DNA from 3 places in the Ferdinandcohnia sp. QZ13 genome. Region 3 is predicted to be linked to each of the others. Evidence: riboswitches for the same ligand, from Rfam matches in the RefSeq annotation. Region 3 holds a riboswitch; each other region holds the start of a gene.
The links. Region 3 has a riboswitch for S-adenosylmethionine ahead of RGU12_RS18335 (methionine ABC transporter ATP-binding protein). Riboswitches for the same ligand answer to the same signal wherever they lie in the genome.

Region 1 (11,061 bases), 940 kb from region 3:
CAAGATAATCTGTTTTGAGTCGTTTTAAGATACCGTCCACAGAATTGAGGATATGTTCCTTTGAAAAATCAAACATACCTTTTCGAATGCCACATTTGGATTGAAGTATGATTTTTTCTCTCACGTCATCATTCATATGTATTGCATCTGCAAAGATTTCTTCACAAGCACCACTACCGTAAATATCGGCGTGATCAAAGAAATTGGCACCGATTTCTAATGCGGTTTGTACAAACTTTTCTGCTTCAGGCTTTTCTAAAGAATTAATCCTCATACAGCCTACTGCAACAACAGGTACCTCTAATGAACTTGTTCCTAGTTTTATTTTTCGCATAGCTGACTTACCTCCAATTTTTAGAACTGTTAATACTGTTTACTCTTTCTAGTCTACATATTTCGAGAGTGAATGGAAAGTCTAGAAAAAAGGAGGTTTTGTGATGAAACGGTTGCTAATGCTGTTCCTACTATCGTTCCCGATGTTTTTCTTAATGGGATGCGGAGATGATGATGAAATGCCAGAAAAAGGGGAAGACATTGAGGAAATCGAAGAAGAGGATGAAATAGGTGACGGCGAAATTGATGATGAATAAAACATAAAAAAGTGTTCCCCCTAGCTTAGGAGGAACACTTTCATTTATGTCTAGCTCCAGGGGCCATCGGCTTGTGCTGGTCGCCGATATGCAGGCCCCTTGCGCTTTTCTCGTTACGCTACGTTTGTAGCTGTTTTTGTAGCTTTTTTGTCGTTAATTCGTTTTGTAAGGTAAGGTACTGCGAATCTGTCTACACCGTAGTAGTAAGTTGCAGCTCCTGCGAATAAGAGAATGATTGCTACTGTGTAAAGCGTTGGGTTAGTGCTTGTTGTACCAGCAAGTAAGAAGTTAAGGTTCATGAATGCACCTGCAAGTAATGCTGGGATAGTTGCAAAACCTAGAATTAAACCAAGTCCTACTAAGAATTCACCCCAAGGAATGAGTACGTTGAATAACTCAATGTTTGGTACGGCAAATCCTTCAAGGAATGCTGCATACCAGCCTTGTACTGCTGGGTGATCTCCACCTGCATTTGCGATGGCACCTTGGATAAAACCACCTGCATCAAATCCACCTGCTGTTATTTTATGAAAACCAGCTTCTAGCCATTGAATTCCTAACCATACACGTAATACTGTCCAAATAACTGCCATTTTAGGTCCTTTTAAGAATGCTCTCATCTTAATCTCCCCTTATAATTAATTTGTGAAACTCTTCACAAGTCGTTGTAAAAAAATATGAGTGCGTTAGCTGCCAGCTTTTGTAGTAGTTTGTGAAGTATTTCACTAACTTTCTACACTCTTAATATACAGCGGATTTACAATAAAAGCAATAGGCTTCACAAATATGACACAAATGAATTTATGGTCTATTTTTAGTCGCTAAAACATAGGAATAAGGGGATTGATTATAACCTCAAATAATATTCAAATAAAATAAAATATTTCCAAAAGTGTTTGACTTTTGATTTTCCGCATACTATAATCCTTTTATAAAGCAAAACAGAGACGTATTAATTTAATAAAGAACTCTTATCCAGAGCGGTGGAGGGACATGGCCCTACGAAACCCGGCAACCTTCAAGGTAATTCTTGAAAAGGTGCTAAATCCATCAGGTACGATTACCTGAAAGATAAGAGGAGGAAAAAAGCCCTCTTCTTACTGAAGAGGGCTTTTTCTATCGCTTAAAAGATGAAGGTTTGGAGTTGTATTAATATTATTCTCAGTTTACCAATTGGAATTTATGGAAAAGGAGAAAAAAGATGAAAAAAATAAGTGCTGTTTTTATTGTTTTATTGTTGTTTGTTGGAATTGTAGGTTGTTCTAATAGTTCAGGTAAGGCTAGCCAAGGGAATGAAAAACCGGAGAAAATTAAATTGGATTATGCCTTTTATTCTCCAACAAGTCTTGTGCTAAAAGAGTTTGGTTGGGCTGAAGAGGCATTTGAGGAAGAAGGAATTGAGGTTGAGTTTGTACTTAGCCAAGGCAGTAATAAGGCCCTCGAATTCTTGAACAGTGGTAGCGTCGATTTTGGTTCATCGGCAGGGGCAGCGGCCTTAATGGCTAAAGCAAATGGTGCGCCGATTGAAGCTGTTTATATTTATTCAAAGCCAGAATGGACGGCATTGGTGGCAAATAAAGACTCAAAGATTCAAAGTGTAAGTGACTTAAAAGGGAAAAAGGTTGCCGCAACAATCGGAACTGACCCTTATATTTTTCTATTACGTGCCCTAGATGAGGAAGGACTCAGTCCATCAGATGTTGAGATAGTTAATCTACAGCATGGAGATGGAGCGGGGGCATTATCGTCTGGTCAGGTAGATGCTTGGTCAGGACTAGATCCTCACATGGCAAGAGTTGAATTAGAAACAGATGCAACTCTTTTCTATCGGAATGCTGATTTTAATACGTATGGGACCTTAAATGTCCGTTCGGAATTTGCTGAAAAGTACCCTGCATATGTTGAAAAGGTCATAGAAGTTTACGAAAAGGCTCGAAAATGGGTGTTAGAAAATCCAGAGGAAGCTGCAGAGATTCTAGCAAAATCAGCAAATATTGATATTGAAGTAGCAAATAAGCAATTAAATGAACGCAATGATTTTTCTAATCCGATGCCTGGTGAAGAACAAATTGAGGCTTTAACGGAAGCGGGTAAGGTTCTCCAAGCACAGAATATTATCAAAAAAGATGTTGAATTAGAAAAATTAGTTCAAGAATTGATTAATCCGACATTTGCGCAAAAAGGAATAAAGCAATAAGAGGAGGAGCTATGAACATAAAAGGTGAAGCGGTATCCAGACAAATAAAGGTGAAGTCAAAAACTCAGTTTGTTTTATCGGGCAATGTGAAAATCATTTTACTTGGTAGTATCATTCCTGCCATTTTACTAGTGGTTTGGCAGTATTTAAGCCATATTGGTGTCCTTGAAGCACATCTTATGCCGGCACCAACGGTCATTCTGGCAAAAATAATTGAATTTGCTGGAGATGGAAGCCTTTGGGGTCACATTGGGATTACTTTATATCGAATCTTTTTTGGTTTTCTTATCGGAGTGGTCGCTGCTGTCCTATTTGGTTCATTGGTCGGCTATTTTCGAGTAGCTGAAGCATTATTAGATCCAATGCTTCAAGCGTTCCGTTCAATTCCATCGCTTGCATGGGTACCCCTTTTTATCCTTTGGATGGGAATTGCCGAACCTTCAAAAATCACACTAATTGCTGTCGGAGTGTTTTTTCCGGTCTATTTAAACATCGTGTCTGGCATTCAGGGTGTTGACCGAAAGTTGATTGAAGTAGGGAAAATTTATAATTTTTCAACGTTCGAGTTAATTAGAAAGGTCATCTTGCCTGCTTCCCTTCCATCCTTTTTAGTAGGGATCAGAAGTGGTCTAGGGTTAGGATGGATGTTTGTTGTTGCGGCCGAATTAATGGGAGCCAGTCAGGGGATTGGGTATTTGCTTGTCGTTGGTCAAAACTCTTATTCTCCTGAAACGGTCATTGCCAGTATTGTGCTATTTGCAATCCTAGGAAAAATAACGGACTCCATTCTGAAGAAAACAGAGGAAAAAACACTTCATTGGCAAGATAGCTATGTGAAAAAGGCGTGAAAGGATGAAAAAGAATGCTAGCAGTTCAAAATGTTTCACGTACCTTTTCGAACGGTACGACGGGGTTTAGAAATATCAGCTTTGAAACAAAACAAGGTGAAATTATTGGCGTTTTAGGTACGAGTGGTTGTGGGAAAAGTACCTTATTGCGAGTCTTATCTGGATTAGATCCAGATTACACAGGAACGGTTGAAATCAGCGGTGACAAAATCAAATCCGTTCATGAAAAGGTAGGCGTTATTTTTCAGGAATCACGTTTAATGCCATGGTTAAAAGTAATCGAAAACATTTCATTTGGTTTGAAGAATGAGAGCCAGAAGCATGAAAAGGCACAGGAATATTTAAAACTAGTTGGGCTAGATGGCTTTGAAAATCACTATCCAAAGGATATTTCCGGTGGGATGGCGCAACGAGTTTCGATTGCTCGGGCACTTATTACAGCACCAGAAGTGTTGCTCTTAGATGAGCCGTTTAGTGCACTTGATGCATTTACGAAAATGCAGCTCCAGGATTTACTGTTAACTATTTGGGATACATACAAATCCACGATGATTTTAGTAACCCATGATATCGATGAAGCCCTTTATTTATGTGATTGGATTATCGTTTTAAAAGGGCAACCTGGCGAAGTCTATCAATCGATTCAAATTGATGAACCAAAGCCAAGGTCTCGTGGGGATGTAAAGCTAGCACAACTAAAGGCGGAAATATTGGAACTATTAAAATGAGTGATTAAAAAGGAGGATGAAAGGGACCAAGAAGTTCAAGGCGGTGCAGCTTTGAGCAGCGGAACGTATGCTGTTAATACGTGAGCATAAGGAGTGCTTCTTTGAATCTCCTTCGCACGCAGGAAAGGTGATTTTCCTTTCCAAGGAACGCAAAAGCAAGCCAACGAGCTTCCACAGGATGTGGTGACTTCGACGTTCGACACAGGACGTGTCGGCATTTAGTCGAAGTTCCTCTTATAATGTGTCATTTTCACCGGACTTTTTGAACATCCACTATTAAGTTAGCGAAAGGGGAGTGCAGATTTGACAACCACAAAATTAGATTTCATAAAACCTTTTGACGGAGATTATAATCTTCACAATTATGATAAGGTTCGCGAGCAATTTTCTTGGGAAGAGGTTAAAAAGGAATTTAGCTGGTACCAAACAGGGCAAGTGAATATGGCCTATGAATGTATCGACCGCCATGTTGTAGAAGGGTATGGGGACAAAATTGCCCTTCACTATATTAATGAAGAAGAGGAACAGATCTTTACATTTAAAGAGATAAAAGATAAGTCTGACCACCTAGCAACCGTATTGAAAAAATACGGAGTGAAAAAGGGAGATATCGTGTTTATCTTTTTGCCCAAAAATCCTGACATGTATATTGCGATGATTGCAGCGGTTAAGCTAGGGGCAATTGCGGGTCCTCTGTTTGAAGCGTTCATGGAGGATGCGGTTAAGGACAGGATTTCCGACTGCGAGGGTCGCTTTCTCATTACAGATTCTGAGTTGGTCAAAAGAGTTCCTAAACAACAATTGCCTTCATTAAAAACGGTGTTCATTACAGAAGGGCCAGAAAAATGTGAGGAAAATGAAATCTCACTTGTAGAGGTGCTAGCAAATACTCCAAGTAATAATCAGATAATCGAATGGTTGGACCTTGAGGCAAGGCTTAATATTCATTATACAAGCGGGTCTACAGGAAAACCTAAGGGGATTGTCCACGCACATCGAGCTATGATTCAGCAATACCAAACGGGAAAATGGGTCCTTGATTTAAAAGAGGATGATGTTTATTGGTGTACAGCACACCCAGGTTGGGTGACAGGAACCGTGTATGGAATCTTTGCACCTTGGCTAAATCGAGCAACAATTGTAGTCAATGGGGGGAGATTTAATGCAGATTCCTGGTATTCAACAATTGAAAAGACAGGTGTCACGGTTTGGTATAGTGCTCCTACAGCATTTAGAATGTTGAAGGCGGAAGGAAATGAGGTACTTAAAAAATATAAACTTCGTTCACTACGTCATATTTTAAGTGTGGGTGAACCGTTGAATCCTGAAGTTATTGTTTGGGGATTGGAAACGTTAGGGAAAAGAATCCATGATACATGGTGGATGACGGAAACAGGAGCGCAATTAATCGTCAATTTGCCTTCAGAGGTCATTAAACCAGGATCGATGGGTAGACCTATTCCTGGAATTGAAGTAGCGGTATTAGATGATGATGGAAATTCGCTCCCTAATGGGCAGGTTGGTCATCTAGGTATCAAGGCATCCTGGCCATCCATCATGAGAGAAGTATGGAAAAATGAAGAGAAATATCATTCCTATTTTTTAAATGGCTGGTATATATCTGGTGATTTGGCTATTTTAGATAGTGATGGATATGTGTTTTTCCAAGGACGCAGCGATGATATGATTAATTCATCAGGTGAACGTATCGGTCCTTTTGAAGTCGAAAGCAAGTTGATTGAACACGAAGCAGTGGCTGAGGCTGGTGTCATTGGAAAACCTGACACATTAAGAGGAGAAATTGTAAAGGCCTTTATTGTACTAAAGAAAGACTATCATCCAACAGCTGATTTACTGGAGGAAATTCGCGTATTTGTGAAACAACATCTTGCGGCTCATGCTGCACCAAGGGAAATCGAAGTGTTAGATGAACTTCCAAAAACAAAGATCAGCGGGAAGATTTTACGAAGAGAACTAAAGGCCCGTGAACTCCAAAAAACTCATTAAGAAGTAAGACTGGATATTTAACTGGAAAATGTAACCTTAAATGATGTAGATTCGTCATATAAGCAGGGGTGTTTACCCTTGCTTTTTTGTGTAAAAGAACTTTATCCAGTCCAAGATTTTTACGTAAGTGGGGCGCAAATGATATAATTTGTGAAAAAGGGCGGTGGCTAGAATGTGTTTAATTTTGTTTGCCTACCAAGCACATCCGGTCTATAAATTAATTGTTGCGGCAAACCGGGATGAGTTTCTGCAGCGACCAACAGCTCCGATTCACTTCTGGGAGGATGAGCCTACTCTATTGGCTGGAAGAGATCTTGAAAAAATGGGAACGTGGATGGGGGTTACTACATTTGGTCGTTTTGCGGCCTTAACAAACTATCGTGACCCAAGTGAGATATTAGAAGGCAAACAATCGAGAGGAAAACTAGTAAAAGATGCGCTTACCTATAATGGAGCCATTGCAGAATATATGAAGCAGCTAGAGAAGACGAACTCTCAGTATCCAGGCTACAATCTATTAGTGGGTGATCTGGATAACCTCTATTATTATTCCAATGCTGGAAAAATCATTGAAAGAGTAAAACCAGGTATACATGGGCTTAGCAACGATTTGCTCGATACAAACTGGCCGAAAGTGAAAAGAGGAAAAGAAGGGATTTCTACTATTATAAACGGAGAAAATCTAGTGGAGAACCTATTAGAATTACTTCAAAATACAGATCGGCCAAATGACAATCTCCTACCTAAAACAGGCGTGTCACTCGAATGGGAACGAATTCTTTCTTCTTTATTTATTAAAACAAATGGGTATGGGACGAGAAGTTCTACCATATTATTAATGTCGGAGACAGAAATTCAGTATGTGGAACGAACTTTTTCTAGCTCAGGAACAAGCGATCAAACATTCCGTTTTCCGATTAAATCTAAAATGAGCGGGACTGTGGAATAGTATATAATAGAACAAAGATGATAAATCTACTATAAAAAGAGTTGGGAAAAACGTCGAAAAAGGGGATTAGAGTACGAAAACATCTATACTGTACTCTATTTTTTGTTTTTATTTTTCAATTGTTACAGCTTAATAACAAGCGGGATAAAGGTGTATTTCATCTTGAAACACCCCTTATTCTGTGTCAATATTGTACTATTAGTACGAGTTCAAAAAGGAGAGTGAAAAGGACCGAGAATTTCAAGGCGGCGCAGCTTTGAGTACCGGAGCGTATGCAGTTAATACGTGAGGAACTCCAAAAGCAAGCCAACGCAGAAATTCGATGTGTCATTTTCGGACGACTTTTTGAACATCCTCTATTGACAAAGAGTCAAATTAGGAAGTAAATCAAGGAGTCTGGTAACGTATGAACAATAAAGCAGTTGTTTTAGGAAACAATTATTATATAGGCTTAAGTACGATGAGATGTTTGGGTAGTGAAGGGATACATACGGTAGCCGTAGATTATTCCTATGAAAATACGTACGGAGCGGAGTCGAAATATTGCTCGGAGCGCGTAATTGCACCGCATTATCGAAAAGAAAAGGAGCAATTTATAGCCTTTTTAAAGGAATATTCGAGAAAGCAAACGGCAAAACCGGTGTTAATTCCATGTCACGACTCCTATGTAGAAGTGATAGATGAATATTTAGATGAACTAAAAGAATTCTATCTCATCCCTCAAACGGAGCAAGGACTTTATACCAAAACGATGGATAAGGATGAATTACATAAATTGGCCGTGAAACACGGAGTTGCGGTACCGGAAACTGTTCATCTTGGGGAAGAAAACTTTTATGAGAAAATTGAAGAAAATATTAAATTTCCATGTTTAGTGAAACCAACTGATTCTCCTACGTTTGTATCTATTTTCCGCAGGAAGTTATTTAAAGTTAACAACCGTCAGGAATTAGATGAGGCATTACAAAAAGCGAAAGAAGCGAATCAAGAAGTCATTGTGCAACGAATCATTCCTGGGTTTGATGACCATATGTATACATTTGATGCGTACTTAAACCAAGAAGCAAAGGTAACGCACTGGATGACCTGTCAGAAATACCGTCAATATCCTATAAATTTTGGTGCATCTGTGTACACTGGACAGAAATATGTACCAGAGCTTTATGAAATTGGTTCTAAGTTTTTAGAAGCAATTGGGTTCAAAGGTTTTGTAGAAATCGAATTTAAAAAGGACTCTGAAACGGGTACCTATTACTTAATTGAATTAAATGTAAGGATTACTAATTTGAACAGTATGCTTTACAAGGTAGGGCTTAACTTTCCATACATTACATATCGAGAACTAACAGGTAACCCATTACCGCCAAAGGCGATTGAACATGATACAAACCTAGTCTTTTGGTATGCGTATGAAGACTTCTATGCAATAAAGGGTTATTTAAAAACGGGTCAATTAACGATGCCGCAGGTCATAAAGTCCTTCTTTAAACCGAAAGCATATGCGATATGGGATTGGAAGGATCCGAAGCCTGCATTTTCATATGCTGGTATCATTTCCAAAAAGCTACTAAAGAAAATAAAGAAATAATGCTGTAAGTTAAGGTCATTAATTGGAGTGGATAACAATGCAATTACAATCAATTTTACGTAATCTGGATTATACCGAAATAAAGGGAAGTCTTGATGTAGAAGTGACCTCTATCGCTTATGATTCAAGGGAAGTAACAACGAACGGCGTTTTTGTTGCCATATCTGGCTTCACAGTTGATGGTCATGATTATATAGAAAATGCCATTAAAAAAGGTGCAACTGTTATTATTGTTGAACGAGATATATGGCTTGAGGACTATGTGACAATCATCAAGGTTTCGGATACAAGATTAGCGTTAGCAAGAATGTCTGCTAATTTTTATGATAATCCCACTGAAAAATTAAATCTGATTGGGATTACAGGGACGAACGGGAAAACATCGACAACCTATTTTGTTAAGTCTATCTTTGAACAGGCAAAAAAATCCATTGGTCTGATAGGAACTATGGGTACTATAATAAACAATAGACATTTTGAAAATAAAAATACGACTCCTGAATCATTAAATTTACAGGGTATTTTTTCGAAAATGGTAGATGAAGGTATTGAAGATTGCATCATGGAAGTTTCCTCTCACGCATTAGACTTAAATCGTGTAGCTTATTGTGATTTTAATACGGCTATCTTTACGAATTTAACGCCTGATCACTTAGAGCTTCATAAAAATATGGAAGAATATTTTAACGCGAAGGCAAAGCTTTTTGATTTAGCTCAGGAACATTTAGTGATAAATGTAGATGATCCATATGGAAGAAGACTTATCGATAGGGTAAAAGACTCGAATAAATCGATTCTTACGTATGGTATCAATCAGAAAGCAGATATTTACCCAACAGATCTTCACTTTTATGCAGATTACAGTACGTATCAATTAAATACTCCAACTGGTTCAGTAGACATAAAGGTGAACATACCAGGTGTAATTTATGTTTATAATAGTTTAGCAGCTATCGCTGCTGCCTATACGAATCAAATGTCTTTGGAAGACATTAAAGAAGGAATAGATGCTGTAAAAGGAATAAGAGGAAGGCTTGAGGTCATCTACCAAGATAAAGCTAGAAAAGTTGTCGTTGATTTTGCCCATACGGAAGATGGCTTAGAAAAAGCACTCTCCACTTTAAGACCATTTACCAAAGGAAGACTAATTGTTGTCTTTGGCGTGTATGCGGCACCTGGAAAAGATGGAAGTGATAAGCGAAGAGCGATGGGAAAAGTTGCAGCTACATATGCCGATTTATCGATTGTAACCTCTGATAATCCGAAAGAACAGGATCCAAATTTGATTGCAAAAGAAATCGTAGAATCCATGAATGAGGTTGACGGTAAATATCATGTAGAAATTGATCGTAGAGAAGCGATTAAATATGCAATTGAAAACAGTCAAGAAGGAGATGTTATCCTTCTAGCAGGGAAAGGCCATGAAACTGCACAAGTAATTGGCGATAAGGAAATTCCGTTTAATGAAAGAGAAATTGTGAACGAACTACTAGCTAATATACGAAAAAACAGACTCAAATTACAGTCAACAAAGAAATTTATAAAAATAAAAAGGTGATTAAACTATGTGTGGCTTCGTTGGTTTTGCTGATTCAAAGCTTGAAATAGATAAAGTACAAGTAATAAATGATATGATGGACACAATTATTCATAGAGGTCCTGATAGTGGTAACTATTTTTCAGATGATCGAGCAACTTTAGGTTTTCGCCGCTTAAGCATCATTGATTTATCTGATGAAGGAAACCAGCCCATGCTCAATGAAGATGGTAGCTGTGTTTTAGTTTTCAATGGTGAAATCTACAACTATCAAGAGCTTCGCGAAGATCTTATTGAAAAAGGACATATTTTTAAATGTGATTCTGACAGTGAAGTTGTCGTCCATGCATACGAGGAATATGGGGTTGACCTTTTACAAAAGGTTCGCGGGATGTTTGCATTTGCGATTTGGGATAAGAACAATGAATCAATGTTTTTAGCACGTGATTTCTTTGGGATAAAGCCTTTATATTATACGCAAAATACAGCAGACAACTCGCTTATCTTTGGTTCTGAAATCAAGTCGTTTTTAAAACAGCCAGCTTTTAAGAAAGAACTAAATAAAGATGCGATAAAGCCTTATTTAACCTTCCAGTATTCAGTGCTTGATGAAACCT
Region 2 (11,061 bases), on a different contig from region 3:
GAACGCTCTAGCGTGTTCATGCTACCTAAGGATTATTTACGCTACCGGACTACGGGTGCCGTAAATATGGAGTATTCTGATGCAGCTGGAACATTGATGTTGAACGTTGCAAAACGCAAATGGAGTCAGGAAGTGTTAGAGACTTTTGGTCTTTCACCTGAATTCTGTCCTCCATTAGTTGAATCACATGCATTTGTAGGTACGATTACAACTGAATTTGCCGAGGCAACTGGTCTTTCTAGTGAAACAAAGGTCTTTGCTGGCGGAGCGGATAATGCTTGTGGTGCGATTGGTTCAGGGATTTTATCAGAAGGAAAAACGCTTTGCAGCATTGGAACATCTGGTGTTGTGCTATCTTATGAAGAACGTAATGACCTTGATTTTAAAGGAAAGGTTCACTATTTTAACCATGGGGAAGAAAATACGTATTATACGATGGGTGTGACACTTGCCGCGGGTTATAGCTTAAGCTGGTTCAAGGATACTTTTGCAAAAGAAGAAGCCTTTGATCAATTTTTAGAAGGTATCGATGAAGTGCCAGCCGGTAGTAACGGATTAATATTCACTCCTTACATTGTTGGCGAGCGGACTCCACATGCAGATTCAACTATTCGTGGCAGTTTCATAGGCATTGATGCAGCCCATGAACGCAAGCATTTTGCACGGGCAGTCCTTGAAGGTATCACATTTTCGTTAAATGAGTCGATCGAGATATTTAGAAACAGTGGCAAAACGATTGATACGATTATTTCAATCGGTGGCGGTGCAAAAAATGAAACTTGGTTACAAATGCAGGCTGATATTTTTAACGCAAGAATTCAAAAACTAACATCTGAACAAGGTCCTGGAATGGGGGCTGCGATGCTTGCTGCATATGGCTGTGGCTGGTTCGCTACATTAAAAGAGTGTGCCGATGCATTCCTACAAACCTCCAAAACATATGAACCAAATCCGAATAATGTGGAGACGTATCAGAAGGTATTTGCAATCTATCAACAGGTCTATGCACAAACCAAGGTGATGAATGAGCAATTGAGAGAGTTTCGAAAATAAAATGAACCTCACAGCACTGTGGGGTTTCTTTGAAGGAGAGATAACTGTGAACTATCGTAAACTAGGGAATACTGGGTTAGAGATTAGTGAAGTTAGCTTTGGAACATGGGCAATTGGCGGTGCGTGGGGAAAGACAAATGATGAAGAAGCGCTGAAATCTTTGGAATATGCAATTGACCAAGGGGTTAACTTTTTTGATACGGCAGACGTATATGGCGATGGTCATAGTGAAGAACTGTTAGCCAAAGCAACAAAGGGCAAGGAAAATCGAATACATATCGCGACAAAGTTCTGTCGTCAAGGAGATATTTTTGACCCGAAAAATTATAGCTACGAACAAGTAAGTCGTTACTGCGAAGATAGCCTTCGTAGATTGAACCGAGAGGCAATCGATTTGTATCAAATTCATTGTCCGGCTACCGAAATTTTAAGGGATGGCAGTGTGTTTGAAGTTCTTGATCGCTTGCAAAGTGAAGGGAAAATCCGTCACTATGGGGTAAGTGTCGAGACTGTTGAGGAAGGGTTAATTTGCTTGGAAAATCCAAACGTGAAAAGCCTGCAGATTATTTTTAATATGTTCCGCCAAAAGCCGTTGGAAGCTCTGATTCCAGAGGCCTATAAAAAAGGTGTTGGCCTACTTGTCAGATTGCCACTTGCGAGCGGTTTACTTACTGGTAAATTTACAGCAAATCATGTTTTTGAAGAAGATGATCACCGTCGCTTCAACGAAAATGGCGAGGCATTCAATGTAGGTGAAACGTTTGCCGGTCTTGGTTTTAAAAAGGGTGTGGAACTTGCTGGGCAATTAAAATGGATTGCAGAAGGAAGGAAATCAATGGCAAGTGCAGCACTTCGTTGGATTTTAGATCACGAAGAGATTACATGTATTATTCCTGGATTCAAAAATGTTAAACAGGTTCAAGATAATTTAACTACTTTGGAAACAAAACCTTTTTCATTTGAAGAAAAGGAAAAGGTTCAGCGCTTTTACCATGAAAATGTAAAAGATTATATCAGAGGTGCTTATTAAGAGAATGGTATATTCTATTTCTCTTGTAATTAATTGAAGTAAAAACGAAACTCCAGTTATCGTTATTAAAAAAGGTATTGACTAAGTAGTATAAATTGTTTTAACATTCTTATTAAATACTTTAATAATGCGATTCTTCTTATCAAGAGAGGTGGAGGGACTGACCCTGCGAAACCTCGGCGACCAGCATAATGAATGCCCGGTGCCAAGTTCAGAGAAAGTATTTCTATTCCCAAGATGAGAAGGTGGACGAACGAATATGTTGATGTATGTTCTTGTACCCCTTCTTTTATAGAAGGGGTTTTTATTTTTAACAAAGACTAGAGGTAATTATAAGAAAACATGAATTTTTCAAAAAATACATTGACTGTAAAAATGATGTATTCTATAATACTTTGTATGGTTGAAGTGTTAACGTGTTATCACGTCAAATTAATAAAGAATTCTTATCCAGAGTGACTGAGGGAACAGGCCCGTAGAAGTCCAGCAACCTTCAAGTGAAAGCTTGAAAAGGTGCTAATTCCTGCAGATGCAAAAGCATCTGAAAGATAAGATGAGGCCCCCTCTTCTTATGTTGAGGGGGTTTTTTATTTACATAAAGTAAAAGGGTATCAACTAATCAAAAAAACTCGTAAAAATTGAACTTGGAGGTTTAAACAATGACAAAACAATATGAAACTTATGATGATGAAACGATACTTTTACATGGAGGTCAATCTCCAGATCCGACAACTGGTTCACGTGCAGTGCCTATTTATCAAACTAGTTCTTTCGTATTTCATAATACAGATCATGCTCAAAGTCTATTTAGTCTTGATGAGTCAGGTAATATTTATTCTCGAATTGGTAACCCGACTGTTGATGTGCTTGAGAAACGGATTGCATTGTTGGAAGATGGTGTCGCAGCTGTAGCCACATCTTCAGGAATGGCTGCAATTGCTCTATCCATTATGAACGTCGCACAAGCAGGAGACGAAATTGTAGCAGCTTCAAATTTATATGGCGGAACTTATAATCTTTTCGCCGTTACCCTTCCAAAATATGGAATTAAGACTCATTTTGTTGATCCAACAGATCCTGAGAATTTTAGAAAAGCGATTACGCCGAAAACAAAGGCCGTATTTGCTGAAACGATTGGAAATCCAAGCTTGCATGTTTTAGATATTGAAGCAGTATCAGCTATTGCACATGAAAATGGAGTACCGCTCATTATTGATAATACATTTGCTTCTCCATATGTTTGTAAACCAATCCAATTTGGTGCTGATATAGTGGTTCACTCCGCAACAAAGTGGATAGGTGGTCATGGAACGACAATTGGTGGGTTAGTCGTTGATGGAGGTCGTTTTAATTGGAACAGTGAAAAGTTCCCAGGATTTACTGAGCCAGATCAAAGCTATAACGGAATTAAGTATGCGAATGAATTTGGAACGTTAGCATTTAGTACAAAGCTTAGAGTGCAGCTATTAAGGGACTTTGGTTCATCTTTAAGTCCGCATAGTGCATTCCTATTGATACAGGGGCTTGAAACATTACACTTAAGAATCGAAAAGCATAATGAAAATGCATTGAAAGTTGCAAAATTCTTAAAAGACCATCCTGCGGTTGAATGGGTTTCATACCCTGGTCTAGAAGAGCATTCAGCACATGAACTAGCTACTAAATATTTGCGTTCTGGATATGGTTCTATCGTGAACTTTGGCATTAAGGGTGGTAGAGAAACTGGTAAGAAAGTAATTAATAACATTGCGTTATGGTCACATGTGGCCAATGTTGGAGATGCCAAGTCTCTTATTATTCACCCAGCATCAACAACTCATCAGCAGTTAAGTGCGGAAGAGTTAGTAAAAACAGGAGTAAGTGAAGAATTAATCCGTTTATCGGTTGGTATTGAATCATACCGTGATTTAGTTAATGACTTGGATCAGGCATTTTATGAAGCGACAGGCATTTCATCAAAAGGTGAACAAAAAGGTGAAACAGCAGTTAACGATGAGGGAGTCATTCGCTGGGCACTTCAATCAACATTTATCCGTGAAGAAGTTGATGGAAAGGAAGTTCAGCGTGCAAAAACGATTGCGGTTGTTGGTCTAAGTGGTAATCCAGCTCGCCCAAGCTACAGACTTGCAAGGAAAATGCAGCGTTTAGGTTATAAAATTATCCCGGTTAATCCAAGGGAAACAGAAGTACTCGGTGAACAGGCCTATCCAGATTTAACATCTATTCCGGTTAAGGTTGATATCGTTCAAGTATTCCGCAGCCCTGAAGCGGCAATTGGCGTTGCGGTAGAAGCAGCAAAAATACAGCCTAAGGTCTTCTGGCTCCAAGAAGGAGTCATTTCTCCAAGGGCAGTTGAGGTTGCGAAGGAAGCGGGTCTTGAGGTTGTTCAAAACAGATGTACCTATAAGGAAGCACAACGTCTTAGAGGTGCAATTGTAACGTATGCCTGTGAAATTTAACTTTAATTTGCAAATCCCCTACCTCTATGGGTAGGGGATGAATGTAAAGGTGTCTATTGAATGATGACTAAGGGATAGGTGCAGTGAGAATAAAGCTTCTCTTAGTATGAGGGAGGAAGAGAAATGACAACTCAACATAATATACTAGAATCCAAGGTTCTATGGGAGCCAAGTGAAACATGGATTTCACAGTCAAATTTGATGAAATTTTCACAAAAGGTGGGTATTCCGCTCCTGCCCTATGAACGCTTTCACCACTGGTCGGTCGTTCAACCCGAATCATTCTGGTCAGCAGTATGGGACTTTGCGAATCTAATTGGAGATAAAGGAGAAAGAGTCGTAGTTCCTCCAAGTGATGGTGGAATGCTTGGCACACAATGGTTTCCTGATTCTAGATTAAACTTTGCGGAAAATATTTTACGTGGTGATGACGGGCAGACAGCAGTTATTGAAGCCAACGAAAACGGTGTCTCTCAAACGATTACAATGGGAGAGATGCGAAATATGGTGGCAAGGGCCCAGTACGGGTTGAAGAGTTTAGGAATAGGTGCTGGAGACCGTGTTGCTGGAGTTGTAACAAATGGAATTGAAAGTTTCGTAGCCTTATTGGCAACCACCTCGTTAGGTGCTGTTTGGACATCTTGCTCCCCTGATTTTGGTCCAAAGGGGATTATTGATCGGATTGGGCAAGTTCATCCAAAAGTATTAATTGCAACTTTGGATTATCAATATAATGGAAAGTTTTATGATATTCGAAAGAACATCTCTTCTGTAAGTAAGGTGCTGAATGATGTTTCCACTATCGTAACCCTATCTGAAGACTCAAATTTATCCATAAATCAAACAAGGAACGTAATAAGCTGGCAGGAGCTATGTCAAAATGGATCCTCTGATTTAGAGTTTACCCGAGTTCCCTTCAATCATCCTCTCTACATCCTTTATACGTCGGGGACTACTGGACTACCAAAGGCGATTGTTCATTCAGTTGGTGGTACATTAATTCAACACGTGAAGGAACATCAGCTGCATTGTGATGTAAAAGCGGGAGATATCATGTTCTGGTACACAAATACTGCATGGATGATGTACCCTTGGCTACTTTCTGGATTAGCCAGTGGTGCCGCGATTCTTCTCTATGATGGGTCACCCATACCTAAAGCGAATGTGGGGATACTTTGGGAGATTGCTGAAGAAATCGGGCTCACGCATTTTGGAACAAGTCCTAAGTATTTAGATACCTTAATGAAGTCGGGGTATCAGGTAGGGCAGAGCCATAATCTGTCCCGTTTGCGCAGTGTCCTTTCTTGTGGAGCACCGTTAGCAGCAGAACAATATGACTGGATATATAACGAAATCAAGCAGGATATCATGTTGGCTTCGATTTCAGGTGGTACAGAGATCATCGGATGCTTTGTGATGGGTTCCCCTGTACATCCAGTAAGGCGCGGGGAAATTACCTGTAAAGCACTTGGAATGGCAGTGGATGTCCTCGATGAACGAGGTGTATCAGTCATCCAGGAAAAAGGGGAGCTAGTGTGTACGAAAGCTTTTCCAAGTATGCCAATTACATTTTGGGGAGAAGACGGAGATAAGCGCTACTATTCCGCCTATTTTGCACAACGTCCTGGAATATGGTCACATGGTGACTTTGCTGAACAGACAATAGAGCAATCGTTGATCATTTACGGAAGAGCTGATACCACGCTTAATCCTGGAGGTGTACGGATTGGAACTGCGGAGATTTATCGTGTTGTTGAGCAACTTCCACAAGTACAGGACTCAATCGTTTTTGGCTTTCCCGTTGATAATGATGAGGAAATCGTGCTATGTGTCGTTACTGAGGATGGGCAGCTTGATCGTACGTTAGTAGATCATATTCGTAAGGAAGTAAGGAAAAAGGCTTCACCACGACATGTGCCAAGACGTATTTACTGTGTGAAGGAAATTCCATATACAATTAACGGAAAAAAGGTAGAGGGGGCAGTTCGTTCAACGGTACTTGGACAGCCAATTAAGAACAAGGGCTCACTTGCCAATCCAGAATGCCTAGAAGAATTTAGCAGCTTGTCTGAAAGGAGTTTCTTATAAATGGTTAAACGTCGAGTTCCAAAAGGTGCAATTATAGGGATTGGAGAGCTTACTCCAGTCCGCTATAGCGAGGGTGCGACGACACTTGGATTAATTGCCGAGTCAGTAAGGTTGGCCATGCAGGATGCCGGAATTGAAAAAGACGAGATCGATGGTTTATTAATTGGTCCCCAAGTAGGCGAGACTCCTCAGCATGTTCCAGCTACTGTCGCAGAATACCTGGGTCTTCAACCGACAATGTCAAATGTAGTCGATCTAGGAGGCGCAACTGGTGCGGGGATGATATGGAGAGCTGTAGCTGCGATCGAAGCGGGAATGTGTGAAACAGTTGTATGTGTACTTGCAAATATCAATGAAAAAGGTAAAACCTTACGTTCACCAAACCGTAACCCAATTCGTGAATTTGACGTTCCATTTGGTGCTTCTGGTGCAAACACCTCTTATGCGCTATTAAAGCGTCGGCACATGGCAGAGTATGGATCGACTCAAGAAGAATTTGCACTTATTGCTCACTGGGCACGAAAAAATGCGCAGTTAAACCCAAAAGCCATTACATACGGAAAACCAGCCTCAGTTGAGGACGTGTTGAATTCTCCGCTAATTGTGGATCCCTTGCATTTGTTTGAAATTGTGATGCCTGTAGCAGGTGGGGCAGCGGTCATTGTTACCTCCGTTAAAAATGCCTCAAGGGGAGGACATCCGCCTGTTTATTTACTCGGGGCAGGTGAGAAGGTCACTCATCGAGCTGTTAGCCAAGCTCCTTCATTGGAAAACGCACCGCTAAGCTATGCGATCCGAAGAGCGTTGGAGCAGGCAGGACTTTCCGTGCAAGATATGGATTTACTATCTCTATATGATTGCTATACAAGTGTAGTTGCACAAACTTTGGAAAATGCAGGTCTTTGTGCACCAGGAAGATTTGGTTCCTGGATGAAGGAGCATTCTTTCAGTCATGATGGTGATTGGCCACTTAACACGCACGGAGGACAATTAGGATTTGGTCAGGCCGATCTTGCTGGAGGAATGTCACATATTATTGAAGCGGTTCATCAATTGCGTCATGAAGCAGATTTGCGACAAATTCCAAATGCACGTCATGCTTTAATAACAGGGAATGGAGCTACATTGAGTGAAGCTGCTGCTCTGATCTTGGGGGTGGAATCATGATAGAGAAATTTGAAAATGTATCGGTCCCAGGTCCGACGATAACACCGATCACTAAGCCGTTCTGGGATGCAGTGGCTCGTAAGGAATTTATTTTACAGAAATGCTGTGATTGTGGTGAATGGGTATTTTATCCTCGTTCCCATTGCCCGCACTGCTGGAGTAACCAGTTAGAATGGAAACCAGCTTCAGGAGAAGGAACGTTAAAGACGTGGAGCATTGTACATAGACCTGGTCATCCAGGGTGGGCAGCAGTTACACCTTATGTATTAGGGGTTGTTGAATTAGAAGAAGGCCCATCAATGCTGACACATCTATTAGTTGATTCTGATCAAGAATTAAAAATTGGGCAGCCACTGAAAGTCAAATATATAAAATGCAATGAGGTATGGTTGCCATTTTTCGAAAGTAAGGAATGAAAAATGACCTTAAGACATATTACACCATCGTAAAAAGGGAGGAAAGTCGATGTCTACAGCTCCAGTAATTCAGGAGGATATAAATACCGAGAAAAAAGGTTTTTCTAAAGAACATCGCAAGGTCGGTTTGGCTAGCTTTATAGGTACAACAATTGAATGGTATGATTTCTACTTATACGGTACAGCTGCTGCTTTAGTATTTCCAGCATTATTTTTTCCAACTTTCGACCCTCTATATGGTACACTAGCAGCCTTTGGGTCATATGCGGCAGGATTTATTGCTCGTCCGTTAGGAAGCGCGGTATTTGGACATTTTGGTGATAAAATTGGTCGAAAAAAAATGCTTACACTTTCATTATTATTAATGGGAATCGCAACATTCTTAATGGGTCTGATTCCGTCCTATCAAACAATCGGTTTGATGGCTCCACTATTAATAAGTCTTCTACGCATTGTACAGGGATTTGCTGTTGGTGGTGAGTGGGGTTCAGCGGTAGTAATGGCGGTTGAACATGCACCGAAAGGAAAACGGGGGTTATACGGCAGCTTTCCACAGATGGGAGTTCCGGCAGGACTTTTATTATCCACCTTCGTGTTCTCAATGGTAAATAACAATATGTCAAATGAAGCTTTCCTTGCTTGGGGTTGGCGTATTCCGTTTTTACTAAGTGCTATACTTGTCATCATTGGACTTTGGATTCGTTTAAGAGTAAGTGAATCTCCTGTATTTGAGGAACTGGCTGAAAAAAAGCAGATAGAGGAAAAGCCTGTACTCACCGTTCTACGCAGCCAAAAAAAACCATTATTCTTAACGATTGGAATGAAATTAGTTCAAAACGCAACATTTTATATCTATTCTGTATTTGTACTAACGTATCTGGTAGGTACAGTTAATGTCGATCGCTCCATTGGTCTAAATGCAGTCATGATCTCCTCAGTAGTTGGTTTAGTAACCATGCCATTATGGTCCTACTTGTCTGATAAGATTGGCCGTAAACCAGTCTATTTGGGTGGAACAATAGCGACGACGTTGTTCATTTTTCCGTTTTTCGCGCTGATGGACACAGGATCGGTACTTTGGATCACAATAGGAATCGTGCTTGGATTGAATGTCATACATGACTCTGTCTATGGCCCTCAAGCAGTATACTACTCTGAGCTTTTTGGCTCGAAGGTTCGTTTAAGTGGTGCATCCATTGGTTACCAAATAGGAGCTATCCTAGCAGGTGGATTTTCCCCTCTAATTGCGACTTGGTTATTAGCAAAATATGATGGGCATAGCTTACCAATCATTATATATTTAGTCGCACTAGGTGTAATAAGCATTGTTGCTACATTATTCGCACGGGAAACGTACCGTGATTCACTAACCCAGTAATTTTCAATTAATCTACTAAAAGGATGAGTGATTTCGTTGAAAAAAACTGTATTAATTGATGGAGTTCGTACTCCTATTGGTCGGTTCAAGGGAAGTTTAAGCAAGAATACAGCAACTGAGCTAGGTGTTGCGGCAGTTTCGGAGCTCGTTCGCCGTGTTCCTGAAACGGCTAATGCAGATGGCGTTATACTAGGTCAAGTCATACAGGCTGGGCAAGGTCAAAACCCTGCGCGTCAAGTTGCTTATCAAGCTGGTGTTGGAATTCACACCCCTGCCTTAACATTAAACAGCGTCTGTATTGCTAGTTTAGCAGCAGTATCTGATGCTGCTCGCCGTGTAGAAAGAGGAGAAGGGGATCTGTTTGTTGTTGGAGGATTTGAATCCATGACAAATGCACCTCATGTATCTAACCTTAGAAGAGAAGTTAAGATGGGTGCTGTCGAATTCTATGATACGTTGAATGACGGTTTGTGGTGTGCACTTTCTGATCAATCAATGGGCGGGTTATCTGAACGTACAAATCGTGAATTACATATTAGCCGAGAAGAACAAGACGAATTTGCTCTACACTCACAACTACGGGCAGCTAGGGCACAAAGTAATGGACTTTTTAAGGATGAAATAGTAGGAGTTCATGTTTCCGGTCAGCATATAACCGAGGATGAATGTATTCGACCTCAAACCTCTATTGACAAGTTACAAAAGCTTTCCCCAGCATTTGAAGAAGGGGGAACGATTACTCCTGGGAACGCTAGTCCGATGTCGGATGGTGCGAGTGCGGGTCTAATTTCTAGTTTAGATACATGTGAAAAGATAGGGAAGTCACCGCTAGCAACGATTGTTGATTGGTCATTTGTGGCAGGGCCAGACCCATCATTGCATCTCCAGCCAGCAAATGCTATACGTGCTTTACTGGATCGTAGAAATTTACGCCTTTCAGATATTGATTTGTTTGAAATTAACGAAGCTTTTGCAAGTGTTGTGATTGCAAGTCAGCAAGAGCTCGGTCTTCCTTCAGATGTCGTTAACGTGAACGGAGGAGCAATCCCTCTTGGTCATCCTCTAGGTGCTAGCGGATTCCGGCTTGTGTTAACACTTGCTCGTGAACTTAAACGACGTGGTGGAGGAAGAGGGATTGCATCCATGTGCGGCGGTGGAGGTCAAGGAGCAGCCATATTGATAGAAGTAGACTAAAAATAGTTATGTAATTAAAAAGTCTAGAGTTGACTTTCGAATTGTAGGCGTCTGCCCTTGAGGGGCAGATGCTTATTTTTTTCATATTTTTATTCACAAAAGTGTTATAATTGAATAATTATTTTGAATTTTACATATAGAGGTGCATCATGTCAAAACGTATAGGCATTTATCTAGGAGGACTAGCTCTCACCGCTTTAGGAATTGCGATTATTATTCTATCACTTATTGGGGCAGGGCCTTGGGATACAGTAGCGGTTGGATTAAACATGCATG
Region 3 (11,061 bases):
GTACCAGGAGCGAAAAATCAACCTATGTTTTAAAAACAACAATCTTTTAGAAATAAGCCTATATTTTTTATAAACAAAACAGAGGGAGAGATTCAAATGAGTGAGAAACAAAAAAACTATAGACCAGAGACAATCGCAGTCCATGGAGGTCTTGAAGCAGATCCTGTAACAGGGGCTAGAGCGGTACCAATCTATCAATCTAATGCGTTTAAATTTAATACAACTGAACATGCAGCAAATCTATTTGGGCTAAAGGAAAATGGTTATATTTATACTCGAATTCATAACCCAACAACAACTGTTTTTGAAGAAAGAGTAGCACAATTAGAGGGTGGAGTTGGTGCATTAGCTGTTTCTAGTGGGATGGCCGCGATAACAACAGCTATTCTAAATATTGCTGGTGCAGGAGATGAGATTGTATCTGCTTCTACACTTTATGGTGGAACGTATAACTTATTCGCAAACACACTACCTAAATATGGAATTAAGACGCACTTAGTAGAACCTACTAATCCGGAAAACTTCCGTCAAGCCATAACGCCAAATACAAAGGCGATTTTTGCTGAAACAATTGGAAATCCAAGCTTGGATATTCTTGATATTGAAGCAGTAGCAAATATTGCTCATGAAGCAGGAATTCCATTAATTATTGACAATACATTCGCCACACCTTATCTATGTCGTCCAATTGAGCATGGAGCTGATATTGTTGTTCATTCTGCTACTAAGTGGTTACTAGGTAATGGAACAACAATGGGAGGTATTATTGTTGACGGTGGTAAATTTGATTGGAATTCACCAAAATTCCCTGGATTTACAACACCAGATCCTAGCTATCATGATTTAGTGTTTGCTGATGCTTTAGGACCCGTAGCTTATATCATTAAAGCCAGAGTCCAACTTCTTCGTGATTTAGGTCCAGCTTTAAGTCCTTTTAATTCATTCCAATTTAACCTAGGTCTTGAAACATTACACGTTCGTATGAAAGAGCATATTGCAAATACGAAAAAAGTTGTTTCATATCTTAAAAACCATCCTGGGGTTGAATGGGTACTGTATCCTGGTGAGGACGATCACCCGAACAAACAATTAGCTGATAAATACTTACCAAAAGGTGCAGGTTCAGTCATAGTATTTGGTATCAAAGGTGGAAGAGAAGCGGGTGAGAAGCTAATTAATAATGTTGAGCTTTGGTCACATGTTGCAAACGTAGGTGACGCTAAGAGTTTAATTATTCATCCAGCAAGCACAACACACCAGCAATTAAGTCCGGAAGATTTAAAGTTGTCTGGCGTGTCAGAAGACTTAGTTCGCTTATCTGTTGGAATCGAAAATATTGAAGATATTTTAGAAGATTTAGAGCAAGCCATTAAAGCAGCAAATGGAACAAGTTCAGTTTCACCATTGCCTACAGCTTAAGCTTTACTTTGGTACATTAGTCACAACTTTTTCATTGACACCTTAAATGACAGATGATAATATAAGTCTCGTGTTATTTAGGACGATATAAAATGTAAATATATGATGACTCTTATTTAGAGCGGTGGAGGGATGTGCCCGATGAAACCCAGCAACCGTCAACATATTTGTTGAAAAGGTGCCAATTCACACAAAGCTAAAGCTTTGGAAGATGAGAGGAAGGAATTACTGAATTGTGCCTTTCTGCTCGCTTGTGCAGAAAGGCTTTTTCAATTATTTGCGTTAATTATTTACTATATCGCATAAACTAAACATAGTTTTCTGGAATAGAAGGTGTGACTACGTGATAACACTAAAAAAAGTGTCAAAGATATATAAAACAAAAGCCAATTCTGTTACGGCTGTTAATGATATTGATTTAGAGATCAATGAAGGTGAAATTTTTGGTATCATCGGCTATAGTGGAGCAGGAAAAAGCTCACTTATTCGTTTGCTGAACGGACTTGAAACGCCAACTGAAGGAACAGTTTCAGTTGCCGGTCATGATATCACTTCCATTAAAGGAAAATCGTTGCGTGATGCGCGTAAAGAAATAAGCATGATTTTCCAACATTTCAACCTTTTATGGTCGCGAACCGTGAGAGAAAATATTTCATTTCCCCTTGAAATTGCAAAAGTCCCAAAAGCCAAACGGGATGAACGAGTTACAGAACTTATTAAGTTGGTTGGTTTAGAAGGAAGAGAAGTTGCATATCCTTCACAGCTTAGTGGTGGTCAAAAGCAAAGGGTAGGAATTGCACGAGCACTCGCTAACAATCCAAAGGTTTTGCTTTGTGATGAAGCAACATCTGCGTTGGACCCACAAACAACTGACTCGATATTGGACTTGCTTGTCGATATCAATGAACGTTTAGGGTTAACGATTGTGTTAATAACACATGAAATGCATGTTATACGTAAAATCTGTCACCGTGTTGCCGTGATGGAAAATGGAAGGATTGTTGAGAAAGGCCGAGTTCTGGATGTATTTAAAAAGCCACAAGCTCATATAACAAAACGTTTCGTGCAACAAGTGACAGAGCCTGAAGAAACAAAAGAAATGATTGAGCATTTGCTTGAACGTTATCCAAATGGAAGAGTGGTTCAACTCACTTTTGTTGGGGAAGATGCTGAAAAACCATTGATAACTACTTTAATCCGAGACTTTAAAATAGAAGTGAATATTTTACAAGGAAAGATTTCACAAACCCAAAATGGCTCTTATGGTACATTATTTATTCATCTTGCTGGTGAACTGAATGAAGTCACTTCAGCCATTGAATTTATTCGGGAACAACGAGTAGAAGCTGAGGTGATTGAAAATGCTTGAACAATTCCAAGAGCTTCTTAAGTGGGAAAAACAGGTTAAAGATTATCAAGCATTGAATTGGGGAAATCTCTGGGAAGCAACCCAAGAGACCTTATATATGACCGGGATTTCGGTGCTTGCAACCTTTATAATTGGTCTATTTTTAGGCTTGGTTCTCTTTTTAACGGATAAAGGGAATGCGTGGGAAAATTCTGTGGTAAATCGAATTGTATCTGCACTTGTTAATATTTTTCGATCCATACCATTTATAATTCTTATTGTATTATTAATACCTTTTACGAAAATTGTAATGGGGTCAATGCTAGGACCTAATGCCGCATTACCATCTTTAATTATAGGTTCCGCACCGTTTTACGCAAGAATGGTTGAAATTGCTTTGCGTGAGATAGATAAAGGTGTAATTGAGGCTTCTCATTCTATGGGAGCAACTAACTCGACTATTATTTTTAAAGTATTAATTCCAGAATCCCTACCAGCCTTAATATCAGGGATTACAGTTACTGCGATTTCATTAGTAGGCTTCACTGCGATGGCCGGTGTTATTGGTGCTGGTGGATTAGGTCATTTTGCTTATCTATATGGTTTCCAAAGTAACAAACCAGTCATTACATTTATTGCCACTATTGCGATATTAATTTTGGTATTTATCATTCAATTTGTGGGTGATTACTTTACAAAACAAACAGACAAGAGATAACAGGAGGAACACAAATGAAAAAATTATTGTTTGTATTATTAATTGGACTACTAACCCTTACATTAGCTGCTTGTGGATCAAGTGATGAGTCAAACGAAGGTGGCGACACAAAAAATGCAGAAGGCAATAAAGAATTAGTCGTTGGTGCATCAGCAGTTCCACATGCCGAAGTACTTGAACAAGCAAAACCTTTATTAAAGGAAAAGGGAATTGACCTTAAAATTGAAGTGTTTACAGATTACATTTTGCCGAACGTAGCACTTCATGAAAAAGAACTTGATGCAAACTACTTTCAAACACCAGGTTATTTAGAGTTACAATTAGAGGAAAATCCAGATTTTGATTTTGTAAGTGTTGGAGAAATTCATAAAGAGCCAATTGGAGTTTATTCTAAAGAATATAAAAGTTTAAAAGAGCTTCCTGATGGAGCAAAAATTATCATGAGCAACTCATTCAGTGACCATGGTCGTATTTTACCGATTTTTGAAAGAGAAGGTGTCATCAAACTTAAAGAGGGTGTTGGTAACCAAGCAAGGGTTGAAGATATTGTCGAAAATCCAAAAAATCTAGATTTCTCAACATTGATTGAAGCAAAGCTTCTTGCAACTTCATTTGAAAATGGTGAAGGCGACGCGGTTGTAATTAACACAAACTATGCACTTGAGGGTGGCGTAAATATCGCGGAGGACGGCATTGCCTTTGAAGGAGATGATGTGGTCCCTGCAAACTTAGTCGTTGTTAACAAAGGTGACGAAAACCGCGATGAAATTAAGGCATTAGTTGAAGTATTGAAATCTGAAGAAATTCAGAAATTCATTGAAGAAAAATATGCTGGTGCGGTTACTACAGTAAAATAATTTTTGAAAAAAGCTTGCCAATTGGTAAGCTTTTTTCAATTCTTGAATATTCGGGAGGAATACAAAGGAATCTGCCTTAATTCTTTATCTCGTGTTTATCATAAACCCAAACAGCTAAATAAGAATGGGTAGCTTAAAATACTGCGTTTTCTCGTCATTGTGGTAAAAAATTGGTAGTGTTACCATTGTAACTGTGTTAACATAACACGACAAAAAAGAAGGGATTGGTTCATTATCAATCGAATCCGTTTAAATTATACGGGCGAAATGGAAAAGGCAATGCATCAGGCACATGGAATTGGTTATGAGGACTACTGTCGAAAGTTCAAGGAACGTTTACGGGTCGAGAAAAACCGTGAACAAGAATATAAACAAGGTCGAATGATTGTAGCTCAACTTGACCGAAAAGTTCATTTTTAAATAGATAATCGGACGAAGAACCCAGTGCCCAACACTGGGTTTTCATATAGAATGAATTCACTAAATGAGTGAAAAATAAACCAAGGGGTAAAAGCGAAAGCGGTAATCCCCTTCTTCCTTACATATCTTATTAATTTATGTTATCTTAATGATGGACAAGTTTTAAGGAAGAAACATCTTACTTAAGGACTTATTATCATTCTCAAAAAATGATTGAAATTCATAATCAATAATCAATCATCTCATTATCAAAAATGTAATCTTATTCCCAATGTGTAAAGGTTGATAACACTTTGAATTTGTTATAAGATTGTAATGAGAATAAAATGAGAATAGAGTTTTGACGTTATTTGTCAATTCTATACAAAATATTTTTTGTCTAATGGAGGTAGTAGTTATGGCAGGATCTACTTTAGTAATAAAAGATCTTCATGTCGAAATCGAAGGCAAGGAGATTTTAAAGGGAGTAAACCTTGAAATAAAAGGCGGAGAAATTCACGCAATCATGGGACCGAATGGTACAGGTAAATCAACATTATCATCTGCAATCATGGGTCATCCTAAATATGAGGTTACAAGTGGTAGCGTTACTTTAGATGGAGAAGATGTATTAGAAATGGAAGTTGATGAGCGTGCACGTGCTGGTCTTTTCTTAGCCATGCAATATCCAAGTGAAATCAGTGGTGTTACAAATGCTGACTTCCTTCGTTCTGCTATTAATGCACGTCGCGAAGAAGGCGATGAAATCTCACTAATGAAATTCATCCGTACGATGGATAAAAACATGGAGTTCTTAGAGATGGATCCTGATATGGCTCAACGTTATCTAAACGAGGGCTTCTCAGGTGGAGAGAAGAAACGTAATGAAATCCTACAATTAATGATGATACAGCCTAAAATTGCAATCCTTGATGAGATTGATTCAGGGCTTGACATTGATGCATTGAAGGTTGTTTCTAAAGGAATCAATGAAATGCGCGGAGAAGAGTTTGGTTGCTTAATCATCACTCACTACCAACGCTTACTTAACTATATTACACCAGATAAAGTACATGTTATGATGCAGGGACGTATTGTAAAATCTGGTGGTCCAGAGCTTGCACAACGTCTAGAAGCAGAAGGATATGATTGGATCAAGAAAGAACTAGGAATTGAAGATGAAACTGTAGATCAAGAAGCGTAAGCGTTAGGAGGATTATTATGACAATCGATACGAAATTACCATTTGATAAAGATTATGTCAGAGGTTTTTCGTCTTCTCTTGGTGAACCAAGTTGGCTACAGGATCTTCGCTTACAGGCTCTTGAAAAAGCAGAAGACCTTCCAATGCCAAGACCAGATAAAACAAAAATTGATAAATGGAACTTTACACAATTTGCAAATCATGTTGTAGAAAGTACTCCATATCAATCAATTGACGAATTACCTGAAGAAATTAAATCTTTAATTCATGTTGAAGAAGAAAAGAATATATATATTCAACGTAACAATACACCAGCGTTTATATCTCTTACTGAGGATGTGAAAGCAAGTGGCGTTATTTTCACAGATATTCATACAGCTGCTCGTGAACACGGTGAACTTCTTCAAAAATACTTTATGACAGAAGCTGTTAAGGTTGACGAACATCGCCTTACTGCATTACATGCTGCATTAGTAAATGGTGGTGCATTCGTTTACGTACCTAAAAATGTTGAAGTATCCGTTCCAATTCATGCTGTATTTATTCAAGAAAATGGTGACGCGGCTACTTTTAACCATGTAATTGTTGTGGCAGAAGATAATAGTTCCGTTACTTATGTCGAAAACTATATTTCAACAACAGACTCTGCTAATACAGTTGTAAATATTGTATCTGAGGTAATTACAGGTGCAAATGCGAAAGTAACCTATGGTGCTGTTGATGCTTTAGCTACTGGAAATACAACTTATGTTACTCGTCGCGGAGTAATCGGTCGTGATAGCAAAATTGAATGGGCTCTTGGGCTCATGAATGATGGTGATACGATCTCAGAAAACATCACGAATTTAGTTGGTGATGGTTCGTTAGCGGATACGAAGACAGTAGTTGTTGGACGTGGTGAACAAAAACAAAACTTCACTACAAGAATTACACACTATGGTAAAAATTCAGAAGGATATATTTTAAAACATGGTGTTATGAAAGACAGCGCCAGCTCGATCTTTAACGGTATTGGGCATATTGAACATGGTGCTTCCAAATCAAATGCAGAACAAGAATCAAGAGTATTGATGCTTAGCGAAAAAGCTCGTGGAGATGCAAACCCAATTTTACTTATTGACGAAGATGATGTAACAGCAGGTCACGCTGCATCTGTTGGTAGGGTTGACCCAGTACAATTATATTATTTAATGAGCCGTGGTATTCCGCAGAAGGAAGCTGAGCGCTTAGTTATCCATGGTTTCCTTGCACCAGTTGTAAATCAACTTCCTATTGAAGGTGTTAAAAAGCAACTAGTTGAGGTAATCGAAAGGAAAGTAAGATAATGAATATCCAAGATATTCGTTCCATGTTCCCTATCTTAGATCAAGAAGTAAATGGAAAGCCACTTGTCTATTTGGACAGTGCTGCTACATCTCAAAAACCAGTTCAGGTTATTGAAACGATGGATCGCTACTATCGAGAATATAATTCGAATGTACACCGCGGGGTTCATACCCTTGGAACAAAAGCAACTGATGCTTATGAAAATGCGCGCGAAAAGGTTCGTAAATTCATCAATGCATCCTCTATTCAAGAAATTATTTTTACCCGGGGAACCACAACTGCAATGAATACAATTGCAGAAAGCTATGGGCGTGATAATCTAAAAGAGGGTGATGAAATTGTCATCACCTACATGGAACACCATGCCAATATTATTCCTTGGCAGCAAATTGCAAAACGCACTGGTGCAAAATTGAAATACATTCCTTTACAAGAGGATGGCTCAATTGATTTGAAGGATGTTGAAGCCACTGTTACAAATCAAACGAAGATTGTATCAGTCACAATGGTTTCGAACGTTTTAGGAGCAATCAATCCTATTAAAGAAATTACCGAAATTGCACATCGAAACGGAGCAATCATGGTTGTTGATGGTGCACAAGCTGCTCCTCATATGAAAATTGACGTGAGAGATCTAGATTGTGACTTTCTTGCTTTTTCAGGTCATAAAATGTGTGGACCAACTGGCATCGGTGTTTTATACGGAAAGAAAGCTTTACTCGAAAAAATGGAGCCAGTTGAAACTGGCGGTGAAATGATCGATTTCGTTGACCTTTACGAATCGACATGGAAAGAGCTTCCTTGGAAATTTGAAGCTGGAACACCAATCATCGCTGGAGCAATTGGATTAGGTGCTGCAATTGACTTTTTAGAGGATATTGGTCTTGATCAAATCCAAGAGCATGAGCATAATCTAGCAAATTATGCAATGGAACGATTGTCTCAAGTTGAGGGTCTAACGATTTATGGACCTAAACATCGTGCAGGACTCGTCACCTTCAATATTGATGATGTTCATCCACATGATGTTGCAACAGTCTTAGATGCAGATGGTATCGCGGTAAGAGCAGGGCATCACTGTGCGCAGCCTTTAATGAAATGGTTGAAGGTATCAGCTACAGCTCGTGCAAGTTTTTACCTCTACAATACAGAGCAAGAAATTGATAAACTAGTTGAAGGACTCATAAAAACAAAGGAGTATTTCAGCAATGGATTATAACATAAATCTTGATACCTTGTACCGACAGGTGATAATGGATCATTATAAAAAGCCGAGAAATCGTGGAGTTATTCAAGAGGGTGCATTAACAATCGACATGAACAACCCAACCTGTGGAGACCGTATTCATCTTACTTTAAAAGTGGATGATGGGATTGTTCAAGACGCAAAATACGATGGTGAGGGATGTTCGATCTCTATGTCATCCGCATCCATGATGACTCAAGCGATTAAAGGTAAAAAAATTGAAGATGCATTAAAGATGTCACAAATCTTCTCAGAAATGATGCTTGGAAATGAATATGATGAAAGCATTGATTTAGGAGACATTGAAGCACTTCAGGGCGTTTCAAAATTCCCAGCACGTATAAAATGTGCAACCTTAGCTTGGAAAGCAATGGAAAAGGGATTTAAGAACGAGCAAAATGAATCGTAAGTGACCCCTCGTAGATTTATTTCGAAAGTCACTTACAGAGAATGGAGTGAAGTAGAATGGCAAAGAAAATGCCTGAAATTGGCGATTATAAATATGGCTTTGCAGATAAAGACGTTTCCATCTTCCGTTCAAAACGTGGTTTAACAAAAGAAATTGTTGAAGAAATTTCCCGCATGAAGGAAGAGCCACAATGGATGTTAGACTTCCGTCTTAAATCCTTAGAGCATTTCTACAGCAAACCAATGCCACAATGGGGTGGAGACTTAAATAGCTTAAACTTTGATGAGATTACGTATTACGTAAAACCATCTGAGAAATCTGAAAAGTCTTGGGATGAAGTACCAGAAGAAATCAAAGCTACTTTTGATAAATTAGGTATTCCTGAAGCTGAACAAAAATACCTTGCTGGTGTTTCTGCTCAGTACGAATCAGAGGTTGTTTACCATAACATGAAGGAAGACCTTGAAGCTCTTGGAATCGTATTTAAGGATACAGATTCAGCTCTTAAAGAAAATGAAGATATTTTCCGTGAGCATTGGGCAACTGTAATTCCTCCAACTGATAACAAGTTCGCTGCATTGAACTCAGCTGTTTGGTCTGGTGGCTCATTCATCTACGTACCACCTGGTGTCAAAGTTGATACACCACTTCAAGCTTACTTCCGTATCAACTCTGAAAACATGGGTCAATTTGAGCGTACATTGATCATCGTTGATGAAGGTGCAAGCGTACACTATGTTGAAGGTTGTACAGCACCTGTTTACACAACAAACTCACTTCACAGTGCGGTAGTTGAGATTATTGTTAAAAAAGATGCGTATTGCCGTTATACGACCATTCAAAACTGGGCAAACAATGTTTACAACTTAGTTACAAAACGTACTGTTGTTGAAGAAAATGGAACAATGGAATGGATTGATGGTAATATCGGTTCTAGGTTAACTATGAAATACCCAGCATGTATCCTTAAAGGTGAAGGAGCTCGTGGTATGACACTTTCTATCGCGATCGCTGGTAAAGGCCAACACCAGGATGCTGGTGCAAAAATGCTGCATCTTGCGCCAAATACGACATCATCGATTGTCTCGAAATCAATTGCAAAACATGGCGGTAAAGTAACTTACCGTGGTGTTGTCCACTTTGGTCGAAGAGCAGAAGGTGCGCGTTCAAACATCGAATGTGATACATTAATTATGGATAATCAATCTACTTCTGATACAATTCCATATAATGAAATTTTAAATGATAATATTTCATTAGAGCACGAAGCAAAGGTATCAAAAGTATCTGAAGAACAATTATTCTATCTAATGAGCCGTGGTATTTCAGAACAAGAAGCGACTGAAATGATTGTAATGGGCTTCATCGAGCCATTTACAAAAGAGCTTCCAATGGAATACGCTGTTGAAATGAACCGTCTTATCAAGTTTGAAATGGAAGGTTCTATCGGATAACAAACACGTTCCACAAGGCAAGGGGAAACCCTTGCTTTTTTGTAAGATAGTATAAATTTTTGGGTCTACCACGGTCATTTGGACTGTGGATTTTTTTATGGAATGGAAAATTTATTTGCTGCATGGATTTATTAACCGGTGTTGCAGGTTGATCTTGTACCAGTTATTAAAGAACCGCATTGATAGTATTTTTGATTTTTGCCGGATTATCGTTTCATTTATTCTAGTAAGTAAACCTGACCTGTTTTTTATTTTACCCAGCCTTTGCTAGAGTTGCGGACTGATAGAACAAGGAAATTGCTATAGAAATTTGAAAAATCACCTTTAATATCAAGGTGGTTTTTTAATTTTTTTTATAAAAAAAAATTAATAAGTTGCGTATAGCGGAACAAGGGTGTTGCAGTAGGAACAAAGTCAGATTAACATCGAGTTAGATAGAAAAATCAGAACATTTCGAGAAAGGTGTTGAAAGCAAAAAGGAGGTATTGTCATATTTCATAAAACAAACATGTAAGCGTTTTAAAAGGTAGTTTTGAAATAGTAACCAATTTTAAATCACATAAGGGGGAATTGAAAATGGAGAAAAAGAAAACGAACTCAAAATGGAAATTAATTTGCCTGCTCCTTGTAACAATGATGCTTTTTGTTGCAGGCTGCGGAGGGGAAAAACAAAAATCTACC

Region 1: it holds a riboswitch for S-adenosylmethionine, as region 3 does, so the genes downstream of both, RGU12_RS22990 (aliphatic sulfonate ABC transporter substrate-binding protein) here and RGU12_RS18335 (methionine ABC transporter ATP-binding protein) in region 3, are expected to answer to the same signal.
Region 2: it holds a riboswitch for S-adenosylmethionine, as region 3 does, so the genes downstream of both, RGU12_RS09200 (PLP-dependent aspartate aminotransferase family protein) here and RGU12_RS18335 (methionine ABC transporter ATP-binding protein) in region 3, are expected to answer to the same signal.

The regions. Positions count from the first base shown of each region.
Region 1 covers NZ_JAVIVW010000015.1:1,848,625-1,859,685, reverse strand. The annotation lists gene RGU12_RS23005 (aldo/keto reductase) at 1-334, opposite strand, end outside; gene RGU12_RS23000 (hypothetical protein) at 438-590, shown strand; gene RGU12_RS22995 (DoxX family membrane protein) at 704-1,210, opposite strand; SAM riboswitch class I at 1,559-1,668, shown strand; gene RGU12_RS22990 (aliphatic sulfonate ABC transporter substrate-binding protein) at 1,792-2,787, shown strand; gene RGU12_RS22985 (ABC transporter permease) at 2,799-3,635, shown strand; partial or broken gene RGU12_RS22980 (ABC transporter ATP-binding protein) at 3,713-4,363, shown strand; gene acsA (acetate--CoA ligase) at 4,667-6,370, shown strand; gene RGU12_RS22970 (NRDE family protein) at 6,543-7,319, shown strand; gene RGU12_RS22965 (carboxylate--amine ligase) at 7,726-8,907, shown strand; gene RGU12_RS22960 (UDP-N-acetylmuramoyl-L-alanyl-D-glutamate--2,6-diaminopimelate ligase) at 8,945-10,465, shown strand; gene asnB (asparagine synthase (glutamine-hydrolyzing)) at 10,473-11,061, shown strand, end outside.
Region 2 covers NZ_JAVIVW010000001.1:1,880,361-1,891,421, reverse strand. The annotation lists gene xylB (xylulokinase) at 1-1,053, shown strand, start outside; gene RGU12_RS09205 (aldo/keto reductase) at 1,100-2,083, shown strand; SAM riboswitch class I at 2,220-2,327, shown strand; SAM riboswitch class I at 2,527-2,638, shown strand; gene RGU12_RS09200 (PLP-dependent aspartate aminotransferase family protein) at 2,743-4,542, shown strand; gene RGU12_RS09195 (acetoacetate--CoA ligase) at 4,666-6,630, shown strand; gene RGU12_RS09190 (thiolase family protein) at 6,631-7,797, shown strand; gene RGU12_RS09185 (Zn-ribbon domain-containing OB-fold protein) at 7,794-8,213, shown strand; gene RGU12_RS09180 (MFS transporter) at 8,263-9,591, shown strand; gene RGU12_RS09175 (acetyl-CoA C-acyltransferase) at 9,628-10,785, shown strand; gene RGU12_RS09170 (YczE/YyaS/YitT family protein) at 10,935-11,061, shown strand, end outside.
Region 3 covers NZ_JAVIVW010000015.1:911,793-922,853, reverse strand. The annotation lists gene RGU12_RS18340 (O-acetylhomoserine aminocarboxypropyltransferase/cysteine synthase family protein) at 97-1,419, shown strand; SAM riboswitch class I at 1,529-1,637, shown strand; gene RGU12_RS18335 (methionine ABC transporter ATP-binding protein) at 1,763-2,788, shown strand; gene RGU12_RS18330 (methionine ABC transporter permease) at 2,781-3,485, shown strand; gene RGU12_RS18325 (MetQ/NlpA family ABC transporter substrate-binding protein) at 3,500-4,342, shown strand; gene RGU12_RS18320 (YuzK family famiily protein) at 4,622-4,762, shown strand; gene sufC (Fe-S cluster assembly ATPase SufC) at 5,160-5,945, shown strand; gene sufD (Fe-S cluster assembly protein SufD) at 5,963-7,270, shown strand; gene RGU12_RS18305 (cysteine desulfurase) at 7,270-8,490, shown strand; gene sufU (Fe-S cluster assembly sulfur transfer protein SufU) at 8,480-8,926, shown strand; gene sufB (Fe-S cluster assembly protein SufB) at 8,983-10,380, shown strand; gene RGU12_RS18290 (ABC transporter substrate-binding protein) at 10,957-11,061, shown strand, end outside.